One region of the Nonomuraea sp. C10 genome, then DNA from elsewhere that is predicted to be linked to it. Evidence: predicted binding sites of a transcription regulator. Region 1 holds the regulator's gene; each other region holds the start of a gene.
What was found. The regulator HrcA, encoded in region 1, represses chaperone genes, less so after heat shock. The targets are predictions, from matches to a motif close to TTGGCACTCTCNNNNNGAGAGTGCCAA.

Region 1 (6,794 bases):
TCGACGAAGCCGAAGGCGTAGTTGACGTGGGTGAGCTTGGCTGCGGCGCCGCTGGTGTCGACGTCCTTGACGTGGTAGTCGCGCCCGTAGACGCCCCACTGGACGAAGTACGCGACCCGCTTGAAACGGTCGCCCCCGGCCTCGGCGGGCAGCGCGGTCACGGTCAGGGACAGTAAGACGGAGAGGGCGATGAGGATGCTCTTCTTCACGGGGTGCGCCTCCTGACTTATAGGAAACTTTCCTATAAGTTGCCCCGGATCGTAGATCTCCTGGATCGGGCAGTCAATGGGACCGGGCAGACTGGAGACGTGCCTTCCACGCTGCCTGACGGAGATCCCGCCCCCGCCTCCGGCGAGCTGCCCGAGAGCGCGCTGCGCGGCCTCGGCGAGCGGCCGTTCGGCTTCTACGTGCACGTCCCGTTCTGCGTGACGCGCTGCGGCTACTGCGACTTCAACACCTACACCGCCGCCGAGCTCGGCCCCGGCGCCTCACACGGCGACTACGCCGACACCGCGATAGCGGAGGTACGGCTCGCGCGGCGGGTGCTCGGCGAGGCCCGGCTGCCGGTCGAGACGGTGTTCTTCGGCGGCGGCACCCCGACCCTGCTTCCCGCCCGCGACCTGGGCAGGATCCTCGCGGCCATCGACGCCGAGTTCGGCCTCGCGCCAGGCGCCGAGGTGACGACCGAGGCCAACCCCGAGTCCGTCGACCCGCGCTACCTCGAAGAGCTGCGCGAGCGCGGCTTCACCCGGGTCAGCTTCGGCATGCAGAGCGCCCGCGAGCACGTCCTGCGGGTGCTCGACCGGCAACACACCCCGGGCAGGGCCGGCCAGGCCGTGCTGGAGGCCAGGAAGGCCGGGTTCGAGCACGTCAACCTCGACCTGATCTACAGCACTCCCGGCGAGACCGACGACGACTGGCGCGCCTCCCTGGCCGCCGCCGTCGAGGCCGGGCCCGACCACGTCTCGGCCTACTCCCTCATCGTCGAGGACGGCACCCGTCTCGCCGCCCGGATCCGGCGCGGCGAGCTGCCGATGCCCGACGACGACGTGGCCGCCGACCGCTACCTCATCGCCGACCAGATGCTCGGCGAGGCCGGGCTCCGCTGGTACGAGGTGTCCAACTGGGCCACCGGCGACGCCGCCCGCTGCCGCCACAACCTGCTCTACTGGACCGGCGGCGACTGGTGGGCCGTCGGTCCCGGCGCCCACAGCCACGTCGGCGGCACCCGGTGGTGGAACGTCAAGCATCCGGCCCCGTACGCCCAGCGCCTGGCCGCCGGCCACTCGCCCGCGCACGCGCGCGAGGAGCTCACCGCCGAGGACCGCGAGACCGAGCGGCTCATGCTGGAGCTGCGGCTCGACTCCGGCTACCCGCTGGCCGACGTGGCGCCCGGCGCGCGCCCCAAGGTCGCCGCGGCGCTGGCCGGCGGGCTGCTGGAGCCGGAGGCGTTCAAGGCCGGGCGCATGGTGCTCACCCTGCGCGGCCGGCTGCTGGCGGACGCGCTGGTCCGCGACCTGCTCACGTGATGAGGCGGATGTTGATCGGGTAGCGGTAGTTCTGGCCCCGCTGCGCCGCGATGGCGGCCTGGATCTGGAAGATCAGCGCGATGATCCAGACGATCGGCAGCAGCAGGAGGCCGATCAGGATGATCGAGAAGAGGGCGGCGACGATGAAGCCGATGAACATGGTGATCTGGAAGTTCAGCGCCTCCGCCGACTGGTCCCTGACGTACGGGGACTCGTCCTTCTTCATCAGGTAGACGATCAGCGGGCCGACCCAGGAGACCAGCAGGCCCAGCAGGTGGGAGACCATGGCCATGGTGGTGTCGTCGGTGCCCGGGCGCGGGCCGTACCTGCCGGGGACGTGCGGGGGCTGCCGGTGGGGGGCGGCGTAACCGTACGGAGGCTGCTGGTGACCGTACGGCGGCTGTGGCTGCTGCCCGTAGCCGTAACCAGGTTGCTGTCCGTACCCGGGCTGCTGTCCGTACCCGTACCCGTACCCGTACCCGTACCCGTAGCCGGGCTCGGAGCCGGGCTGCTGGCCGTAGCTGTACCCGGGCTCGGAACCGGGTTGCGGGCCGTAGCCCTGCGGAGGGCTGTCGGTGGGGATGCGGCGGGTCGCGTCCTCGTCGGACGGCGGTGGGTGCGGATCCTGGCTCACGATGCCTCCGTAACGAAGTCGATCAGTTCCTCGACCCGGCCGAGCAGTTCCGGCTCCAGGTCGGCGTAGGTCGAGACGGCGCCCAGAATGCGCCGCCACGCGTCGGCCGGCTCCATCCGCCAGCCCAGGGCGGCGATCACGCCCTCCTTCCACGGAACCCCGCGCGGCACCTCGGGCCAGGCCCGGATGCCCAGCGCGGACGGCTTGACCGCCTGCCAGATGTCGACGTACGGGTGGCCCACCACGAGGACGTGAGGCGAGGTCACCTGGGCCGCGATGCGGCTCTCCTTGGAGCCCGGCACCAGGTGGTCGACCAGCACTCCCAGCCGGCGCCCCGGCTCGGGGCCGAACTCGCCGACGATCGCGGGCAGGTCGTCGACGCCTTCCAGGTACTCCACGACCACGCCCTCGACCCGCAGGTCGTGACCCCAGATCTTCTCCACCAGCGCCGCGTCGTGCACGCCTTCGACGTAGATGCGGCTCTCCCTCGCGACCCTGGCCCGCAGCCCCTCGACCGCGATCGAGCCTGAGGCGCTGCGCCTGTGACCCCGCGGGGCGGCGGCGGCCTGCGGCCGCACCAGCGTCACGACCCGCCCTTCCAGCAGGAAAGCGGCGGGCGCCAGCGGGAACAGCCGCCGCTTGCCGAAGCGGTCCTCCAGCGTCACCGCCTCCTTGTCGCAGGCCACCACCGCGCCGCAGAAGCCGCTGTCGGCGTCCTCCACGACCAGGTCCGGTTCGGCGGCCACTTGGGGGATCTTCCCTTTGCCGGGACGCCGCCAGTTTCCCGCTAGAACATCGCCGTCGTACACACGGGGACCGTAGCAAATCACCCGGCCGTCGCGAGGCGCTTGCGATGGCCGCTCCGCCGCATCAGGACGACCACCGTCACGATGATCGCGCCGAGCACGCCCACGCCGGGGATGAGCAGCAGCGCCGCCAGTCCTCCCACGATGCCGCCGGCCGCCGAGAGCGCGTCCCTGCCCACGCCGAACAGCACGTCACCCTGTTCCTGGATGACGCAGGTGAGCTGGTACTCGCCCGCGGCGGGCGCGTTGACCAGCAGGATCTGCTCCCACGTCCGGCTGCCGGCCGTGACCGTCTGCGAGCCCGGCGCGTTGACGAGCCGCGCCTGGCCGGGCCCGCCGGAGATCTCGCAGCGGTAGTTCACCCGGGCGTCGGTGGAGACGTAGACGGACGGTCGGTCGTCGGGGTCGAGCGAGACCGTGACCGTCTCGCCGGCGGCGAACGTCGTGGACGGGGCGATGTCCTCGACGGTGTTCACGATGCCGGTGACGAACAGGACCACGCCCGCCACGACGCACGCGACGGCCACGCCCCACGCGACCGCGATCCACCGCAGCCGCGGGCGGAGCTCCTTCGGGTCCACCTGGCGTCCGTAGGGTGCTCCCGGCGGCCCGTACTGCGGCCCGCCGAACTGCGGCTGCTGCCCGTACCCGTAGCCGGGCTGCTGCTGACCGTACGGACTCCCGCCGTACGGCCCGGGACCCGCTTGGGGCGGGGGCCCGTAGGGGCCGGGGGGTTGAGATCCGTACGGGTTCGGGCCGGAATGTGGGGGTGGCGGCGCGTACGGGGAAGGTTCACCCTGGGGATAAGGCTGACCAAAAGGAGGATCCTGCCCTGAAGGCGGATCAACAGGCCGCTGGGGTGGATTGTCGTTCATGTCGGCAATTGTGATGCTTGTCGTTCACGCGTGCCAGCAGCGGGGACAACGGTGTTATCGCACCCTGTGAGCGAGACCCGTACACTTGGCACTCGGGAACACAGAGTGCTAGGTCTGGCGTTTCCCTGAAAGCGGCGGTAGGAGGTGCGCACGTGCTCGACGATCGGAAGCTCGCGGTGCTACGCGCCATTGTCGAAGACTACGTTTCGACCAACGAACCGGTGGGCTCCAAGGCGCTCGCCGAGCGTCACAATCTGAAGGTGTCGCCGGCGACCGTGAGAAACGACATGGCGGCGCTGGAGGAGCAGGGTTACATCGCCCAGCCCCACACCAGCGCCGGGCGCGTGCCGACGGACAAGGGCTATCGCCTGTTCGTCGACAGGCTCTCCCAGGTCAAGCCCCTGTCGGGGGCCGAGCGCCGGGCCATCGAGACGTTCCTGGCGGGAGCGGTCGACCTCGACGACGTGGTGATGCGCACGGTGCGGCTGCTCGCGCAGCTCACCCGTCAGGTCGCCGTCGTGCAGTACCCGACGCTCAACCGCTCGACCGTGCGCCACGTCGAGCTGGTGCCGCTCCACGACCGCCGCGTCATGCTGGTGCTGATCACCAACATGGGCCGCGTCGAGCAGCGCATGGTCGAGCTGCCCGAGGTGGTGGAGGAGCACCGCATCGCCCACATGCGCGGGGTGCTCAACGACTGCCTCGACGGCTGCGGCCTGAGCAGCGTGCCCGAGCTGGTCTCGGACCTGCCCGAGCGGCTGCCGGTCGACGAGCGGCCGGCGATGGCCACGATCCTGTCCGTCCTGCTGGAGACGCTCGTCGAACGGCACGACGAGAAGATCGTGTTCGCCGGGGCGGCCAACCTCGCCGGCGCCGACCTCAGCGTCGGCCTGCGCGAGGTGCTCGAAGCGCTGGAAGAGCAGGTGGTGCTCATGCGCCTGCTCGGCGAGACTTCCTCAGACACACCTTCCGCCCTCACCGTGCGCATCGGATCGGAGAACGCCTACACCGGACTGCGGGGCACGTCCATCGTCGCGACGGGATACGGTCAAGGCGACAACCAACTGGCCCGGCTCGGCGTTCTGGGCCCCACCAGGATGGACTACCCCGTGACGATGGGCGCCGTGCGCGCGGTGGCACGCTACGTCAGCCAGATTCTGGCTGCATCTTAAGAGGTCGATAAGTGGCAAACAGCGACTATTACGCCGCCCTCGGGGTGCGCCGTGACGCCAGTCAGGACGAGATCAAGAAGGCCTACCGCCGGCTGGCCCGCGAGCTGCACCCCGACGTGAACCCTGACCCCGCCACGCAGGAGCGGTTCAAGGAGATCACGCAGGCCTACGAGGTGCTCTCCGATCCGAACAAGCGCCAGATGTACGACCTGGGCGGCGACCCGTTCGGCGGCGCCGGGGCGGGTGCGCCGGGCGGCGGCTTCGGCGCCGGCTTCCCGTTCAGCGACATCATGGACGCGTTCTTCGGCACCGCCACGGGCGGCGCCCGCGGCCCGCGCTCGCGCGCCCGCCGCGGCCGCAACGCGACGATCCGGGTCGAGCTCGACCTGCGCGAGACCGCGTTCGGCACCACCCGGGAGCTCCAGGTCGACACGGCCGTGCTGTGCGAGGTGTGCCAGGGCGTCGGCGCGGCGCCCGGCACCCACCCCGACACCTGCGACATGTGCAACGGCCGCGGCGAGATCTCCCAGGTCACCCGGTCCTTCCTCGGGCAGGTCATGACCACGCGGCCGTGCCCGCAGTGCGGCGGCTTCGGCAGCATCATCCGCCACCCGTGCCAGGAGTGCTCGGGCGACGGCCGGGTCCGCACCCGCCGCACGATCAAGGTCCGCATCCCCGCGGGCGTCGAGGACGGCACCCACATCCAGCTCGCCGGCGAGGGCGAGATCGGCCCCGGCGGCGGCCCGCCCGGCGACCTCTTCCTGGAGATCGTCGAGCGCTCCCACGAGATCTTCGAGCGGCGCGGCGACGACCTCCACTGCACCGTCCAGATCCCGATGACGGCCGCCGCGCTCGGCACCGTGCTCACCGTCGAGACCCTCGACGGCGCCGAGGAGATCGACGTCCGCCCCGGCACGCAGTCGGGTCAGGTCATCACCATGTATGGTCGCGGCGTGCAGCGCCTCAACGAGACCGGCCGCGGCGACCTGCTCATCCACGTGAACGTGGAGACCCCGTCCCGCCTCGACCCCCCGCAGGAGGAGCTGCTGCGCGAGCTGGCCAAGCTGCGCGGCGAGGAGCGGCCGCCGGGCAAGTTCGCGCCCGGCCAGCAGGGTTTCTTCTCCCGCCTCCGCGACGCCTTCAACGGCCGCTGACGACGGGCGCGGCGGCCGGTCAGCGGACCCCGTTGACCGCCTCCGCGGGCTGCGCCGCCAGGAGTTCCTCCGGGAGGGTCACCTGTGCCGTGACGCCGCGGCCGGGCGACGGATGCAGCGACACCCGCACGCCCAGCCGCTCGGCCAGCCTGCCCACCACGTGGTGGCCCAGGCAGCGGGTCGGCGCCACCAGGAAGCTCTGCTCGCCCCGCAGCCGGGCGTTGGCCGCGGCCAGTTCCCCGGCCGTCATGCCCATGCCGTAGTCGGAGATCGTGACGCGGCACTCACCCTCGGCGGCGCGTGACACCACGTCCACCTCCGACTCGGGCGGCGAGTAGCCCAGCGCGTTCTCCATCAGCTCGGCCAGCATGTGCGCCACCTCCGCCACCACCGGACCCCGCACGTGCGCCCGGCCCACCACCCGCAGCGCCACCCGGTGGTGCTCCTCGACCTCGGCCAGCACCGACCGGAGCACCTCGTCCACCGGCACCGGTTCCGACGAGCGCCGCTGCCCCCGCGTGCCGGTCAGGACCAGCAGGCTCTCGGCGTTCCTGCGCAGACGGCTGGTCACGCGGTCCAGCTCGCACAGCCTGGCCAGCACGGCGGGATCCGACTCGTCGCGCT
Region 2 (6,794 bases), on a different contig from region 1:
CAGTCCTCGGTCGCGTACTCGTCCTCAATCTCCTGCGCGCAGCGCTGCACCGCCGCGGTGTATTCGCGGTATTCGGGCAGGTCGTGGCGGCTCGGGTAGGCGAAGGCCAGGTGGACGACGCGGCCGTGCCACTCGGGGTGGGCGTCGAGGAACTCCTTGTAGGCGAGCAGTCCGCGCACGATGTTCTTCGACAGCTCGGTGCGGTCGATGCGCACGATCAGCTTGCGGTCGCCGACCTCCTCCCTGATGGCCGCCATGTGCGACTCGACGTCGGGCTCGGCGGCGCGGGTCCACAGCGCCTTGCCGTCGACGCCCAGCGCGTGCACGCCGACGCGGGTGGTGCGGCCCTCGTACGTGATCGTCGCGGCCCGCTGGTCGACCTCGGCGCCCAGCACGGTCTCGCAGCAGTCCATGAACGCGCCCGCCCAGCGGCGGGTGAGGAACCCGGCGTGGTCGGCGCCCAGGACGCCCTCCAGCACCTCTCGCGCCACCTCGTCGGGCAGCAGCGAGAAGTATTCGGGCGGGGCCCACGGCGTGTGGCTGAAGTGCGCGATGCGCAGGTCGGGCCGCTCGGCGCGGAGCATCGCCGGGGTCAGCGTCAGGTGGTAGTCCTGCACCATCACCCGGGCGCCGTGAGCGGCTCCCTCCGCCAGCGCGAGCGCGAAGGCGCCGTTGTAGTCGCGGTAGGACTCCCAGTCGCGCCGGAACCGGGTGCCGAAGTGGGGCGCGTTCGGGATGTCGTAGAGCAGGTGGTTGACGAACCACAGCGTGGAGTTGGCCACGGAGTTGTAGGCCCGGTGGAAGGTGGCGGGCGCGATGTCGAGCATGCGCAGCGGGCCCGTCTCGTAGCCGGCGTGGTCGAGCCGGCCGCCGGGGGCCTGGCGGACGGCGCTGCGGTCGCCGTCGGACAGAGCCGCGCACACCCACAGCACGCCCTCGTCCCTGGCCACGCCGGACAGCCCGGAGACGAGACCGCCGCCGCCGCGTCTCATGGTGAGGACGCCGTCGTCGGACACGGTGAACGACACAGGGCCTCTGTTCGAGGCGAGCAGGACGCTGTTCATTTACGCTCCCTCCGACCATAGGATCCCAGCTATGGCGCTAGATGAGCACACCGAGGAACTCGCCCATGCCGCAGCCAGAGGCGATCATCGCTCACTCGGCGAGCTCCTGCGACGGATCGAGCCCGACGTGCTGCGGCACTGCGCTCGTATCCTGCCGTATCACCATGACGCCGAGGAGGCGGCCCAGGACACCCTGCTCGCGGTGGCGCGCAACATCGCCAGGTTCGAGGGGCGGGCCAGGTTCAGCACCTGGCTCCACATCGTGACCGCCAACTGCGCGCGCACCACGTACCGCTCGCTGAAGCGCAGGTCGGCGGAGCAGAGCTCCGACGAGCTGCTGACGCAGAAGCCCGACGTGCGGCGGGTCAGCGTGATCGCGGGCTCGCGGCTCGACCTGCTCGACGCGATGGAGGCGCTGGAGGCCGACAAGCCCGACCTGGCGCAGGCGCTGGTGCTGCGCGACATCGTGCAGCTCGACTACAGCGAGGTGGCCGAGCAGCTCAAGATCCCGCTCGGCACCGCCAAGTCGCGCATCCACCAGGCGCGCAAGTACGTGCAGGGTGTGCTGGGCGACGACTACCGGTGAGATCGTTCATCTCGGAAAGTGAGACGACTGTCCATGTCACGTGGTTGATTGGGTAGAGTCCGAGTCAGCAGCACCACACAACTGAACATTGCTCATCCAGAGGGGTGGAGGGACCGGCCCTGCGAAGCCCCGGCAACCCTCCCGGCTTGTGACTCGCGACCTGGCGAGGCCGACCGGGACAGGGTGCCAATTCCGGTCCGCGGTCAGGGTGGCCGCGGACGAAGATGAGGGAAGGCCTCGCTTCATGTCGCTCGACTTCGGTCCCGCCACTGCTCTCTCCTGCCGCGAGTGCGGCGCCCGCTATCCGCTCGGCCCCAACTTCGCCTGCGTCGAGTGTTTCGGGCCGCTGGAGGCGGCCTACGACTTCGGCGACGTCAAGAGGTCCGACATCGAGTCGGGCCCGGCCAGCATCTGGCGCTACCGTTCCCTGCTGCCGGTGCCCGCCGACGTCGCGAGCAAGCCCAACATGAACCCCGGCTGGACGCCGCTCGTCAAGGCGGGCAACCTGGGCCGGGCGCTCGGTCTCAAGTCCCTGTACGTGAAGGACGACTCGGGCAACCCCACCCACTCCTTCAAGGACCGGGTGGTGGCCATCGCCGTCGAGGCGGCCCGCAACTTCGGCTTCCACACGCTCTCCTGCTCCTCGACCGGAAACCTGGCCGGGGCCGTGACGGCCGCCGCCGCCAGGGCGGGCCTGGACGCGTGCGTGTTCATCCCCGCCGGGCTGGAGCAGGCCAAGATCGCCATGGCCCGCGTCTTCGGCGGCAGGCTCATCGGCATCGAGGGCACCTACGACGAGGTCAACCGGTTCTGCTCGGAGCTGATCGGGGACCCGATGGGCGACAAGTGGGGATTCGTCAACGTCAACCTGCGGCCCTACTACGCCGAGGGCTCCAAGACGCTCGCGTACGAGATCGCCGAGCAGCTCGGCTGGCGGCTGCCTGAGCAGATCGTCATCCCGATCGCGTCCGGCTCCCAGCTCACCAAGATCGACAAGGGCTTCAAGGAGCTGATCCGGCTCGGGCTGGTCGACGACACGCCCTACAAGGTCTTCGGGGCGCAGGCGCTCGGCTGCTCGCCGGTGTCGGCCGCCTACAAGGCCGGGCACGACGTGGTCCAGCCGGTCAAGCCCGACACCATCGCCAAGTCGCTGGCCATCGGCAACCCCGCCGACGGCCCTTACGTGCTCGACATCGCCCGGCGCACGGGCGGCGCCGTCGAGGACGTGACGGACGCCGAGATCGTGGCCGCCATCAAGCTGCTGGCCTCCACCGAGGGCATCTTCGCCGAGACGGCGGGCGGCGTCACGGTGGGCGTGCTGAAGAAGCTCGTCGAGACCGGGCAGCTCGACCCGGAGGCCGAGACCGTGGTGCTCAACACCGGCGACGGGCTCAAGACGCTCGACGCCGTCGCGGCCGACGCGCAGCCCACGGCCGTGATCCGGCCCTCCCTCGACGCGTTCCGCGCGACTGTCTGACAATCAGGAAAGGCGAGACCATAACATGAGCGTTTCTGTGCGGATTCCTACCATCCTGCGCACGTACACCGGGGGCAACGCGGAAGTGAGTGGGGAGGGCGCGACTCTCCGTGACGTCCTGGCCAAGCTCGATTCCGACTACCCGGGGATCGGCGCCCGCATTCTGGATGAATCGGGCAAGATTCGGCGTTTTGTTAACGTCTACGTGGGGGAAGAGGACGTCCGATTCGCCCAGGGTCTGGACACTCCGGCCCCTGAGGGCACGCAGATCTCCATCATCCCGGCCGTCGCGGGCGGCTGAGCCCCCCGCTCGGCGGAGCGATCGTCTGGAAGGCGCCCCATGTGGGCGCCTTCTCCCTTTTGTGGGAAATTCAACCTTGAACTACTCAGCTAGGGGTGAAATAAGGCTTTTGCGGATTGACTCTGTTGCCGACCGCCATGCCACAGGTATGGTCGAGTGCGATCGTCAGACGATATCCCCATAAGTCATGGCGATTGTGGGTCTCGCAGACGAATGGGCGAGATCCCTGAGCCCAGTAAGAGGAGTCGGAAGTGGCGCAGGGCACCGTCAAGTGGTTCAACGCGGACAAGGGCTACGGCTTCATCGCGGTAGACGGTGGTAAGGATGTATTCGTCCATTACTCGGCAATCATGATGGACGGGTATCGCTCTCTCGAACAGGGACAACGGGTCGAGTTCGAGATCACGCAGGGCCAGAAGGGGCCGCAGGCGGAATCCGTCCGCGCTGTCGCCTAGCTGGTGCGACCGGCAGCTCGCACGCCAGCGCAGTGCGTGTGACTGCCACCTCACATTGGGGTACGGCGGGCCGCCCGGGGCCCGCCGTACGGACACCTTCGACGGCGATCTGTTGACCTGGCCAGGTGTGGAGTCAGCTTGCACTCGACGGGGTAGAGTGCTAAACAGTCGTTGGCACTCTATGTTGATGAGTGCCAACGGGGATCGAGACGATGGGGCCTGCCGAACGGAGATGTGGGCCCACATGCCGTCGCGGGCGTCGGCTCGATCTCACCAGGACACCCTGCATCTGGGAGGTCTCGCCTAATGGCAGCCAAGATGATCGCGTTTGACGAGGACGCCCGGCGCGGTCTCGAGCGCGGGATGAACCAGCTCGCCGACGCGGTGAAGGTCACGCTGGGCCCGAAGGGCCGCAACGTCGTGCTGGAGAAGAAGTGGGGCGCCCCCACGATCACCAACGACGGTGTCTCGATCGCCAAGGAGATCGAGCTCGAGGACCCGTGGGAGAAGATCGGCGCCGAGCTGGTCAAGGAAGTCGCCAAGAAGACCGACGACGTCGCGGGCGACGGCACCACCACCGCTACCGTGCTCGCCCAGGCGCTCGTACGTGAGGGCCTGCGCAACGTCGCTGCCGGCGCCAACCCGATGGCCCTGAAGAAGGGCATCGAGGCGGCCGTGGAGCGCGTCAGCGAGGAGCTCTCCAAGCTGGCCAAGGACGTGGAGACCAAGGAGCAGATCGCCTCCACCGCCTCCATCTCCGCCGCCGACCCCGAGATCGGCTCGCTCATCGCCGAGGCGATGGACAAGGTCGGCAAGGAAGGCGTCATCACCGTCGAGGAGAGCAACACCTTCGGTCTGGAGCTGGAGCTCACCGAGGGCATGCGCTTCGACAAGGGCATGACGTCGATGTACTTCGTCACGGACTCCGACCGCATGGAGGCCGTGCTCGAGGACCCGTACATCCTGATCGTCAACTCGAAGATCTCGGCCAACAAGGACCTGCTGCCGCTGCTCGACAAGGTCGTGCAGTCCGGCAAGCCGCTCCTCATCATCGCCGAGGACATCGAGGGTGAGGCCCTGGCCACCCTGGTGGTCAACAAGATCCGCGGCCTCTTCCGCTCGGTCGCCGTCAAGGCCCCGGGCTTCGGCGACCGCCGCAAGGCCATGCTCGCCGACATCGCCATCCTCACCGGCGGCCAGGTCATCGCCGAGGAGGTCGGTCTCAAGCTGGAGAACGCCACCCTCGACCTGCTGGGCCGCGCCCGCAAGGTCGTGGTGACCAAGGACGAGACCACGATCGTCGACGGCGCCGGTGACGCCGACGCGATCGCCGGCCGGGTCAACGAGATCCGCGCCGAGATCGACCGCACCGACTCCGACTACGACCGGGAGAAGCTCCAGGAGCGCCTGGCCAAGCTGGCCGGCGGCGTGGCCGTCATCAAGGCCGGCGCCGCCACCGAGGTCGAGCTGAAGGAGCGCAAGCACCGCATCGAGGACGCCGTGCGCAACGCCAAGGCGGCCGTCGAGGAGGGCATCGTCCCCGGCGGTGGCGTGGCGCTGCTGCAGGCCGGCGCCAAGGCGTTCGACAAGCTGGAGCTGCCGGGCGACGAGGCCACGGGTGCGGCCATCGTGCGCAAGGCGCTGGAGGAGCCGCTCAAGCAGATCGCGGTCAACGCCGGCCTTGAGGGTGGCGTCGTGGTCGAGCGCGTCCGCAACCTCACCCCGGGTGAGGGCCTCAACGCGGCCAGCGGCGACTACGTCAACATGTTCGAGGCGGGCATCATCGACCCGGCCAAGGTGACGCGTTCGGCGCTGCAGAACGCCGCCTCGATCGCGGCGCTGTTCCTGACCACCGAGGCTGTCATCGCCGAGAAGCCGGAGAAGACCCCGGCCGCTCCCGCCGGCATGCCCGGCGGCGGTGACATGGACTTCTGATCGAGGGTTCTCGACCCGAGGTTCTCGCGAGCGGCCCGCGCCGGTGTTTCCGGTTCGGGCCGCTTCGCTTTTCCGACCGCCCTTATCGGCGGTTTTTCGGGTGCCGCCACTATCTGTAGAGAGCCGATAACGTTCTGATATACCTGGGCCGGCAGAAAACGATTAAAGGGACTTGACCCATCGCGACCACTGCGGTTGGGGCGCATAACCGGCGGCGGTCCAGGCGTGGTGGGCGAGCGTGTTGTCATGAAGGACCATCGCGTCGGCCCGGAACGCGCCGAAGGCGGCGAAACGCGTCTCGGCGGCGGCCAGCAGGGCGGTGGCGATGCCCTGGCGACGGTGAGCCGGATGGACGGCCAGGCGATAGAGATGGGCGCGCCACCCGTCCCAGCCCGCGATCAGCGTGCCGGCCAGCGCGCCGTCCAGCTCGGCCAGGAGCAGCGCCTGCGGGTCCCGCTCGACCAGCGCCCGCACCTTGCCGGCCGAGTCGTGACGGTCGGTGCCCTCGGCGGCGTGCAGCCAGAACTCCAGGACAGGTCCGACGTCCGCCAGGCCCCCCGGACGGATCGTTAGATCGCTCATGGGGGGAAGCTACCAATCCACCCGGATCCCCCGTATGGATCACGAGGTCTGCCAAAACGCGGCACCGCCCCCCGGAGGAGGCGGTGCGCTCGCGTGGTCAGATCCCGAAGTGCGGGACGATGTGGCCGCGCGCCAGGGTGTTGGCGGTGATGTTGAAGCCCACTACGGCCGGGCTGGTGTCGGTGTCGAGGCCGAGGGTGTCGACGCCGAGCGCGTGCACGGTGAACACGTAGCGGTGCGGGTCGCCGGGAGGCGGCGCGGCGCCGCCGTAGTCCTTGGAGCCGTAGTCGCTGCGGGCGTGCTTTGCGCCCTGCGGGAGACCCTTGAACTCGGGCGCGGTGCCGGCGCCCGTGGGCAGCTCGGTGACCGACGCCGGGATGTCGAACAGCACCCA
Region 3 (6,794 bases), on a different contig from region 1:
GGCGTTCGACAAGGTGGCGCGGGTGCTCGGGCTGCCGTTCCCCGGCGGCCCGTACATCGACAAGGCGGCCCGCGACGGCTCCGGCACGGCGGTCGCCTTCCCCCGCGGCAAGATCGACGACGGCACGCTCGACTTCTCCTTCTCCGGGCTCAAGACCGCCGTCGCACGCTGGGTGGAGGCCCGCGAGGCCGCGGGCGAGCGCATCCACGTGCCCGACGTGGCGGCCTCGTTCCAGGAGGCGGTCGTCGACGTGCTGACCCGCAAGGCGTTGCAGGCGTGCCGGAAGTACGACGTGCACGACCTGCTCATCGGCGGCGGGGTGGCGGCCAACTCACGGCTGCGCGCCCTGGCCCAGGAGCGGTGCGACGCGGCGGGCGTGCGGCTGCGCGTGCCCCGCCCGGGGCTGTGCACCGACAACGGCGCCATGGTGGCCGCGCTCGGCTCCGACCTGGTGGCTGCCGGGATCGCGCCCTCCGCGCTGGACATCCCCGCCGACTCGTCCCTGCCGATCACGACCGTCAACGTCTGACCGCGCGGGCGCGCTCAGACGGTCTCGTCCAGCTGTTCGGCCAGCCGCTCCAGCCCGCCCTTGATGAGCCGGCCGTAGCCGTCGTCGCCGAGTGCGCCGATCTCGGCCCGCGCCTGCTGGAGGTGCTCGCGGGCGCGGCCGAGATCGCCCAGCTTCCGGTAGCACTCACCCAAGTTCAGGTGCAACGACGGATACAGGCCGGCCACCGATAGCGGCACCCCGGCCTCGGCCACCCGCTCGTCGGTGACCTGGCCGACGGCGGCGAGCGCCCGCAGGTCCCACGTCAGTTCCTCGTGCACGTCGTCCTGCACGTCGGCCATCGAGTGGGCGAGGACGCAGACATGCAGCGGGTCACCCTGCTCGCCGCCGATGTCGTCCCAGATCTGCGCGAACAGGTCACGAGCGGCATCACGCTGCCCTTGGTGGTGATGTAACTCCACTCCCTGGGCGATCCGGGCCATCGTGGGGTCGGTGGTCATGAGCGGCTCCTCCACTGTCGCCAGCGATCATGGTGAGCCTACTCGCCGTGCGTCGCTCAGCGCCCTTCCGCCGGCTCGCGTACGGGGGAGCCGCGTCAGTCCTTGGCGCGGCTCGGCCGCAGCAGTGCTTCGGCGAGCGCCAGCATGGTCTCCTCCAGGGCGCCCAGGCGCTTGTTGAGGTCGGTGGTGGCGGGCTGGACGATGTCCGAGACGGTCTCGGCGAGCGTGTCGCGGTCGGGGCGGGAGCGGACGATCTCGGCGAGCGAGGCGGCCGCCTCGGTCAGCCGTTCGCCGTGGGTGTCGAGCAGTTCGCCGATGCCGAGGGCGGCGGGCAGGCCGTCGATGCGGCGGCCGACCGCCTCCAGGGTCTCGCCGGCCTGCTCGGCGCGGGTGTTGAGGCCGGTCAGGTGGGCGTCGAGGCCCTCGACCCGGTGGGCCAGGCGCTCCTCGGCCTCGCCCAGGCGCCCGTCGAGCGAGGTCAGGCGGTCGTCGATGCCGGCGAAGCGGTCCTCGTGGCGGCCCGCGGCCTTGCCGAGGCGGCCGTCGACGGCCTCCAGGCGCTCGTCCTGCGCGGTCAGCCGGTCCTCGACCGTGTCGAACCGCCCGACCTGGGCGGTCAGCCGCTCGTCGATGGCGTCGAACCTGTCCGCGTGCGTGACGAGGTGCCGGTCGACGGCGTCGAAGCGGCCGGTCAGCCGCGTGTCCGCGGCGTCGAGGCGGTCGGCGTGGGCGGTGAGCCGCTCGTCGATCACGTCGAAGCGGCCGGTGTGCGTGTCGAGGTGCTCGTCGAGGGCGTCGAAGCGGCCCGCGTGGGAGGCCAGGCGGGCGTCGATGGCGTCGAAGCGGCCGGTGTGGGAGGTAACGCGGGCGTCCACGCCGCGCAGGCGGGCGTCGACGTCGGCCAGGCTCTCCTCGGCCGTCTCGAACCGGGTGTCGAGCGCCATGAGCCGGCTCTCGACCCGGTCGACCCGGCCGTCGACGCCGTCGAAGCGTCCGGACAGGTGCTCGCCGACCTCGTCGACCCGGGCCCGCACCTCGCGGGCGGCGCTCGCCACCCGCTCGTCGAAGGTGTCGGACAGGTCGAGCACCACGCCCTCGACGCGGTCGGTGCGGGAGTTGAGCTCGGCCAGCGACTTGTCGAGCCGGGTGAACCGGCCGGCGGCCACCTCCATGCCCGCGCTCACCTGCGCCAGCCTGGCCGTGACGTCACCCATCCGCTTGGCCATGTCGTCGGTGAAGTCGACCACCGTCTGCAGCCGGCCCAGCGTCTCCTCCATCCCCTCGCACACGGCGGTGACGTCGGCGCGCAGCTTCGGCAGCTCCATGACCGGGTGGACGCGCTTGCCGACCGACTCCACGGCCGAGTCGACGCCGCCGACCTGCTCGCCCACCGCGTCGACGTGGTCGCGCACCGCCTCGACGTGCTGGGCCAGGCCCTCGGCCCACAGGGGCGGCTTGGCGGCGATGTCGTCCAGCCGGCCGCTGACGGTCTCCAGGGTGCCGCTCAGGCCGCCCAGCTCGCGCTCGCGCACCTCGCGCAGGAGCCATTCCATGCCCTCCAGCCGCTGGCGGATCTCGTCGAGCACGGCTCCCTGCGTGCGCTGCTCGTACACGTGATCCTGGGCGGCACGCGCCAGCAGCTCCCGCATCCGCTCCGAGATGGCGGTCTGGCCACCCGCCGCCTGCAGCAGAGTGGTGTGGTTGGAATGGTCCACCGAAAGGCTCCTTCGCTGTCGACGGTCTGCCGCGTAGCGGTGGGATGGTCCGATTTGCAGATAAGAAGGAGAACGCGGCTCACCGCAAGAGGGGGGAGGACTCCCGCCCGCCCACCTTAGCCTTTCGATCAAGGTCCGTCAGGGGCGAAGAAAAACGTCGCGCTTATCGGTGAATCGCCCTGATTTGTCATTCACGCAGGTGGGCTGGGGTCGCAGATCAGGACAGTGGGCTTATCGGATACGCGCGTCAGAATGACCACGGCGGTCCTGTCGCCGGAAAGCCTGAGGTCGGCCCGCAGGCGTTCTATATCGACCGCCGAGCCGCGTTTCTTGATGACGGCGTTGCCCACTCCGCGCTCCCTCAGCGCGGCCCTGAGCCGCTTCAGCGAGAACGGCAGCACGTGCTGTATTTCGTAGCGGGTGGCCCACGGGGTGTCGACCGGCTCGTCCCCCGAGATGTAGGCGATCATCGGGTCGGGCAGCCACCCGCGCACCAGCTCGGCCACCTCGCCCACGAGATGCGCCCTGACGGCCGCCCCGTCCGGCTCGTACACGTACCGCCCGACCGGCCCGGTGGCCGCGCGGGCGCCGGTGGCGGTGAGCGTGTGCCCGCCCGGCAGCAGCGTCGCGCGCCGCGCACCTTCCGGCGGGCGGCCGGTCCACAGGGTGGCCTCCTTCACCTCGCCCTTGTACGAGACCCACTCGGCCTCCGCGTCGTCCGGGATGAACTCGTACGGGATGCCCGGAGCGACCTTCACGCAGCCGACCCGCGCCCTGCCCAGCAGGCCGAGCACCACGGGCCAGGACGGCGAGTAGGCGAGCGGGTCGAACGTCCTGCCCCTGGAGGTGCGCCGGGCGGGGTCGGCGAACAGCACGTCGTAGGCCTCCGGCCGCACCTCGGCGGCGTCGCCCACCCGTACGGTCACCAGGTCGGCCACCCCGAGCGCCTCGGCGTTGGCCCTGGCCACGGCGACCGAGAGCGGGTCGGTGTCCACGGCGTCGACCGCGCAGCCGGCCCGCGCCAGCGCCAGCAGGTCGCCCCCGACGCCGCAGCAGGCGTCGGCCACGCGCGGCCCGGGAGCCGCGCCCAGCCGCCGCGCCCGGTGGGCGGCCACCTCGGCCCTGGTCGCCTGCTCCAGGCCGTGCGGGGTGAAGAACATGCGCCCGGCGTCGGCGCCGAACTTGGCCTTGGCCCGCTCGCGCAGCCGGGCCTGGGTGAGCGCGGCCGAGGTGAGCGCGGCGTCGTGGGTCCTGCGCAGCCGCGTGGCGGCGGCGACGGGGTCGGCGCCGACGAGCTCCTGCGCCTCGGCCAGGGCTTCGCGGCCGCGCGGGGTCAGCAGCGCGGTGAAGGCGTCGAGATCCACGGCATACGACGGTAGCGCCCGTACGGAGTGCTTCCGGGCCAGCGTGTCGGCCCGTGAGGGGCCCGCGCGGACGTAGGCTGGAGCTCCAGGAGGCTCCGGAGTCCGGGTCGACCTCGTGAAAGCTTGCCCACGATCGCTGTGAGCAGACGAGTTCGTGTTGACTGTCAAGCCCCTCTTGCATATGTTTCCTGTTGGCACTCTCCCCTTGAGAGTGCCAACGTGCGACGAGGCAGGTCTGGCACCCGCGACGGCAGGCCCAGCTGGTCGCCTCTTCTAATCAGTCACATCTGAAGGGGAGGTCCGATCGTGACGACCGCCACCAAGGTTCCCGTTAAGCCGCTCGGCGACCGCATCGTGGTTCAGCCGCTTGAGGCAGAGCAGACCACCGCTTCCGGCCTGGTCATTCCCGACACCGCCAAGGAGAAGCCGCAGGAGGGCAAGGTCCTCGCGGTGGGTCCCGGCAACTGGGACGAGGACGGCGAGAAGCGGATTCCGCTCGACGTCAGTGAGGGCGACATCGTCCTCTACAGCAAGTACGGCGGCACCGAGGTCAAGTACGGCGGCGAGGAGTACCTCGTGCTCTCCGCCCGCGACGTTCTCGCGATCATCGAGAAGTAAGCCGGTTGTGTCGGGCCCCGGGCGCTCTAGAGCCCCCGGGGCCTTCGACGCTAGGAGAGGACTTTCAGCAAAATGGCCAAGATCCTGGAATTCGACGAGGACGCCCGGCGCGCGCTCGAGCGCGGCGTCAACGCCCTCGCGGATGCCGTGAAGGTAACCCTCGGCCCCCGCGGCCGCAACGTCGTCATCGACAAGAAGTTCGGTGCTCCGACGATCACGAACGACGGCGTGACCATCGCCCGCGAGATCGAGCTTGAGGAGCGCTACGAGAACCTCGGCGCCCAGCTCGCCAAGGAAGTGGCCACCAAGACCAACGACATCGCGGGTGACGGCACCACCACCGCGACCGTCCTGGCCCAGGCCATGGTCCGCGAGGGCCTGCGCAACGTCGCGGCCGGCGCCTCGCCGCTGTCGCTCAAGCGCGGCATCGACAAGGCCGCCAAGGAGGTCAGCGACAAGCTGCTCGCCTCCGCCCGGCCGGTCGAGGACAAGAAGGAGATCGCCAACGTCGCGACGATCTCCGCCCAGGACGCCAAGATCGGTGAGCTGATCGCCGAGGCGTTCGACAAGGTCGGCAAGGACGGCGTGCTGACCGTCGAAGAGTCCAACGCCATGGGCATGGACCTGGAGTTCACCGAGGGTCTCCAGTTCGACAAGGGCTACCTGTCGGCCTACATGGTCACCGACACCGAGCGCATGGAGGCCGTCCTGGAGGACGCCTACATCCTGCTCACCCAGGGCAAGATCTCCTCCATCGCGGACTTCCTCCCGCTGCTGGAGCAGATCGCCCAGACCAAGAAGCCGCTGCTCGTGGTCGCCGAGGACGTCGAGGGCGAGGCCCTGGCCGTCCTGGTCACCAACAAGATCCGCGGCACGTTCACCTCCGTCGCCGTCAAGGCCCCGGGCTTCGGCGACCGCCGCAAGGCGATGCTGCAGGACATGGCCATCCTCACCGGCGGCCAGGTCGTCAGCGAGGAGATCGGCCTCAAGCTGGAGAACGTCGGCCTGGAGGTGCTCGGCACCGCCCGCCGCATCGTGATCGACAAGGACAGCACCACGATCGTCGACGGCGCCGGTGACGCCGCGGCCATCGAGGACCGCGTCAAGGAGATCAAGCTCGCGATCGAGCAGTCCGACAGCGACTGGGACCGCGAGAAGCTCCAGGAGCGCCTGGCGAAGCTGGCCGGCGGCGTGTGCGTGCTGCGCGTCGGCGCCGCCACCGAGGTGGAGCTCAAGGAGAAGAAGCACCGTCTCGAGGACGCGATCTCCGCGACCCGCGCGGCCATCGAGGAGGGCATCGTCTCCGGCGGCGGCTCGGCGCTGATCCACGTCGCCAAGGAGGTCGACGACCTCGGCCTGACGGGCGACGAGGCGACCGGTGTGGCCATCGTGCGCCGCGCGCTGGTCGAGCCGACCCGCTGGATCGCCGAGAACGCCGGTCTGGAGGGCTACGTCGTCACGCACAAGGTGGCGGAGCTGTCCGCCGGCAACGGCCTCAACGCCGCCACCGGCGAGTACGGCGACCTGCTCGCCCAGGGCGTCATCGACCCGGTCAAGGTCACCCGCTCGGCCGTGCAGAACGCCGCGTCGATCGCGGGGATGCTGCTGACCACCGAGGCGCTCGTCGTCGACAAGCCCGAGGAGGAGGCTCCGGCCGCCGGCCAGGGCCACGGTCACGGCCACGGCCACTGACCCACGTCCGGCTCCTCACGGCCCGCACCGGCTCCGGTGCGGGCCGTCGTGGTTTTCGGTCACCGCCCGGACCGGTTTCGCAGTCGTACCTGCTTTCGAAACGCCAGTGGTATGTCATGTAGCGGGCGGCGAATCTTGATGGAGAATGTCGGATTAATTCGGTAAACCTCAAGCAGGCGGTAAGCGTCCACGTCTGACAAATGTCGTGCGTATCGGGTTATTCGGTGAAATATTGCGCCACAGCCAAAGGCTTAGTGTTGTCACCCGATTACCGAGAGTTATCGTCGCGTCAATGTGACCAATCCGTAGCCGTTCGCCATGACGACATGCCGGATCAACGCGGGCATCATGCCTATCGTGAGCGAGGGAAGCGTCGCCGACGCCAAAATTGGGGTAA

Region 2: groL (chaperonin GroEL) is a predicted target of HrcA. The motif match lies at 4,055-4,081, and genes of this name have one in related genera.
Region 3: groES (co-chaperone GroES) is a predicted target of HrcA. The motif match lies at 4,279-4,305, and genes of this name have one in related genera.

The regions. Positions count from the first base shown of each region.
Region 1 covers NZ_VPFF01000001.1:5,829,212-5,836,005, reverse strand. The annotation lists gene FR742_RS26755 (glycoside hydrolase family 18 protein) at 1-209, opposite strand, end outside; gene hemW (radical SAM family heme chaperone HemW) at 309-1,529, shown strand; gene FR742_RS26745 (DUF4870 domain-containing protein) at 1,522-2,163, opposite strand; gene FR742_RS26740 (DUF3097 domain-containing protein) at 2,160-2,972, opposite strand; gene FR742_RS26735 (hypothetical protein) at 2,990-3,550, opposite strand; gene hrcA (heat-inducible transcriptional repressor HrcA) at 3,997-5,016, shown strand; gene dnaJ (molecular chaperone DnaJ) at 5,028-6,170, shown strand; gene FR742_RS26720 (nitrate- and nitrite sensing domain-containing protein) at 6,190-6,794, opposite strand, start outside.
Region 2 covers NZ_VPFF01000003.1:196,201-202,994, reverse strand. The annotation lists gene FR742_RS32405 (trehalose-6-phosphate synthase) at 1-1,064, opposite strand, end outside; gene FR742_RS32400 (RNA polymerase sigma factor) at 1,096-1,650, shown strand; SAM riboswitch class I at 1,740-1,881, shown strand; gene thrC (threonine synthase) at 1,895-3,127, shown strand; gene FR742_RS32390 (MoaD/ThiS family protein) at 3,153-3,428, shown strand; gene FR742_RS32385 (cold-shock protein) at 3,680-3,883, shown strand; gene groL (chaperonin GroEL) at 4,190-5,818, shown strand; gene FR742_RS32375 (GNAT family N-acetyltransferase) at 5,981-6,400, opposite strand; gene FR742_RS32370 (YbhB/YbcL family Raf kinase inhibitor-like protein) at 6,498-6,794, opposite strand, start outside.
Region 3 covers NZ_VPFF01000003.1:2,206,922-2,213,715, forward strand. The annotation lists gene tsaD (tRNA (adenosine(37)-N6)-threonylcarbamoyltransferase complex transferase subunit TsaD) at 1-529, shown strand, start outside; gene FR742_RS42560 (tetratricopeptide repeat protein) at 544-1,008, opposite strand; gene FR742_RS42565 (hypothetical protein) at 1,104-2,723, opposite strand; gene FR742_RS42570 (THUMP-like domain-containing protein) at 2,915-4,087, opposite strand; gene groES (co-chaperone GroES) at 4,391-4,705, shown strand; gene groL (chaperonin GroEL) at 4,778-6,397, shown strand; gene FR742_RS42585 (sigma-70 family RNA polymerase sigma factor) at 6,746-6,794, shown strand, end outside.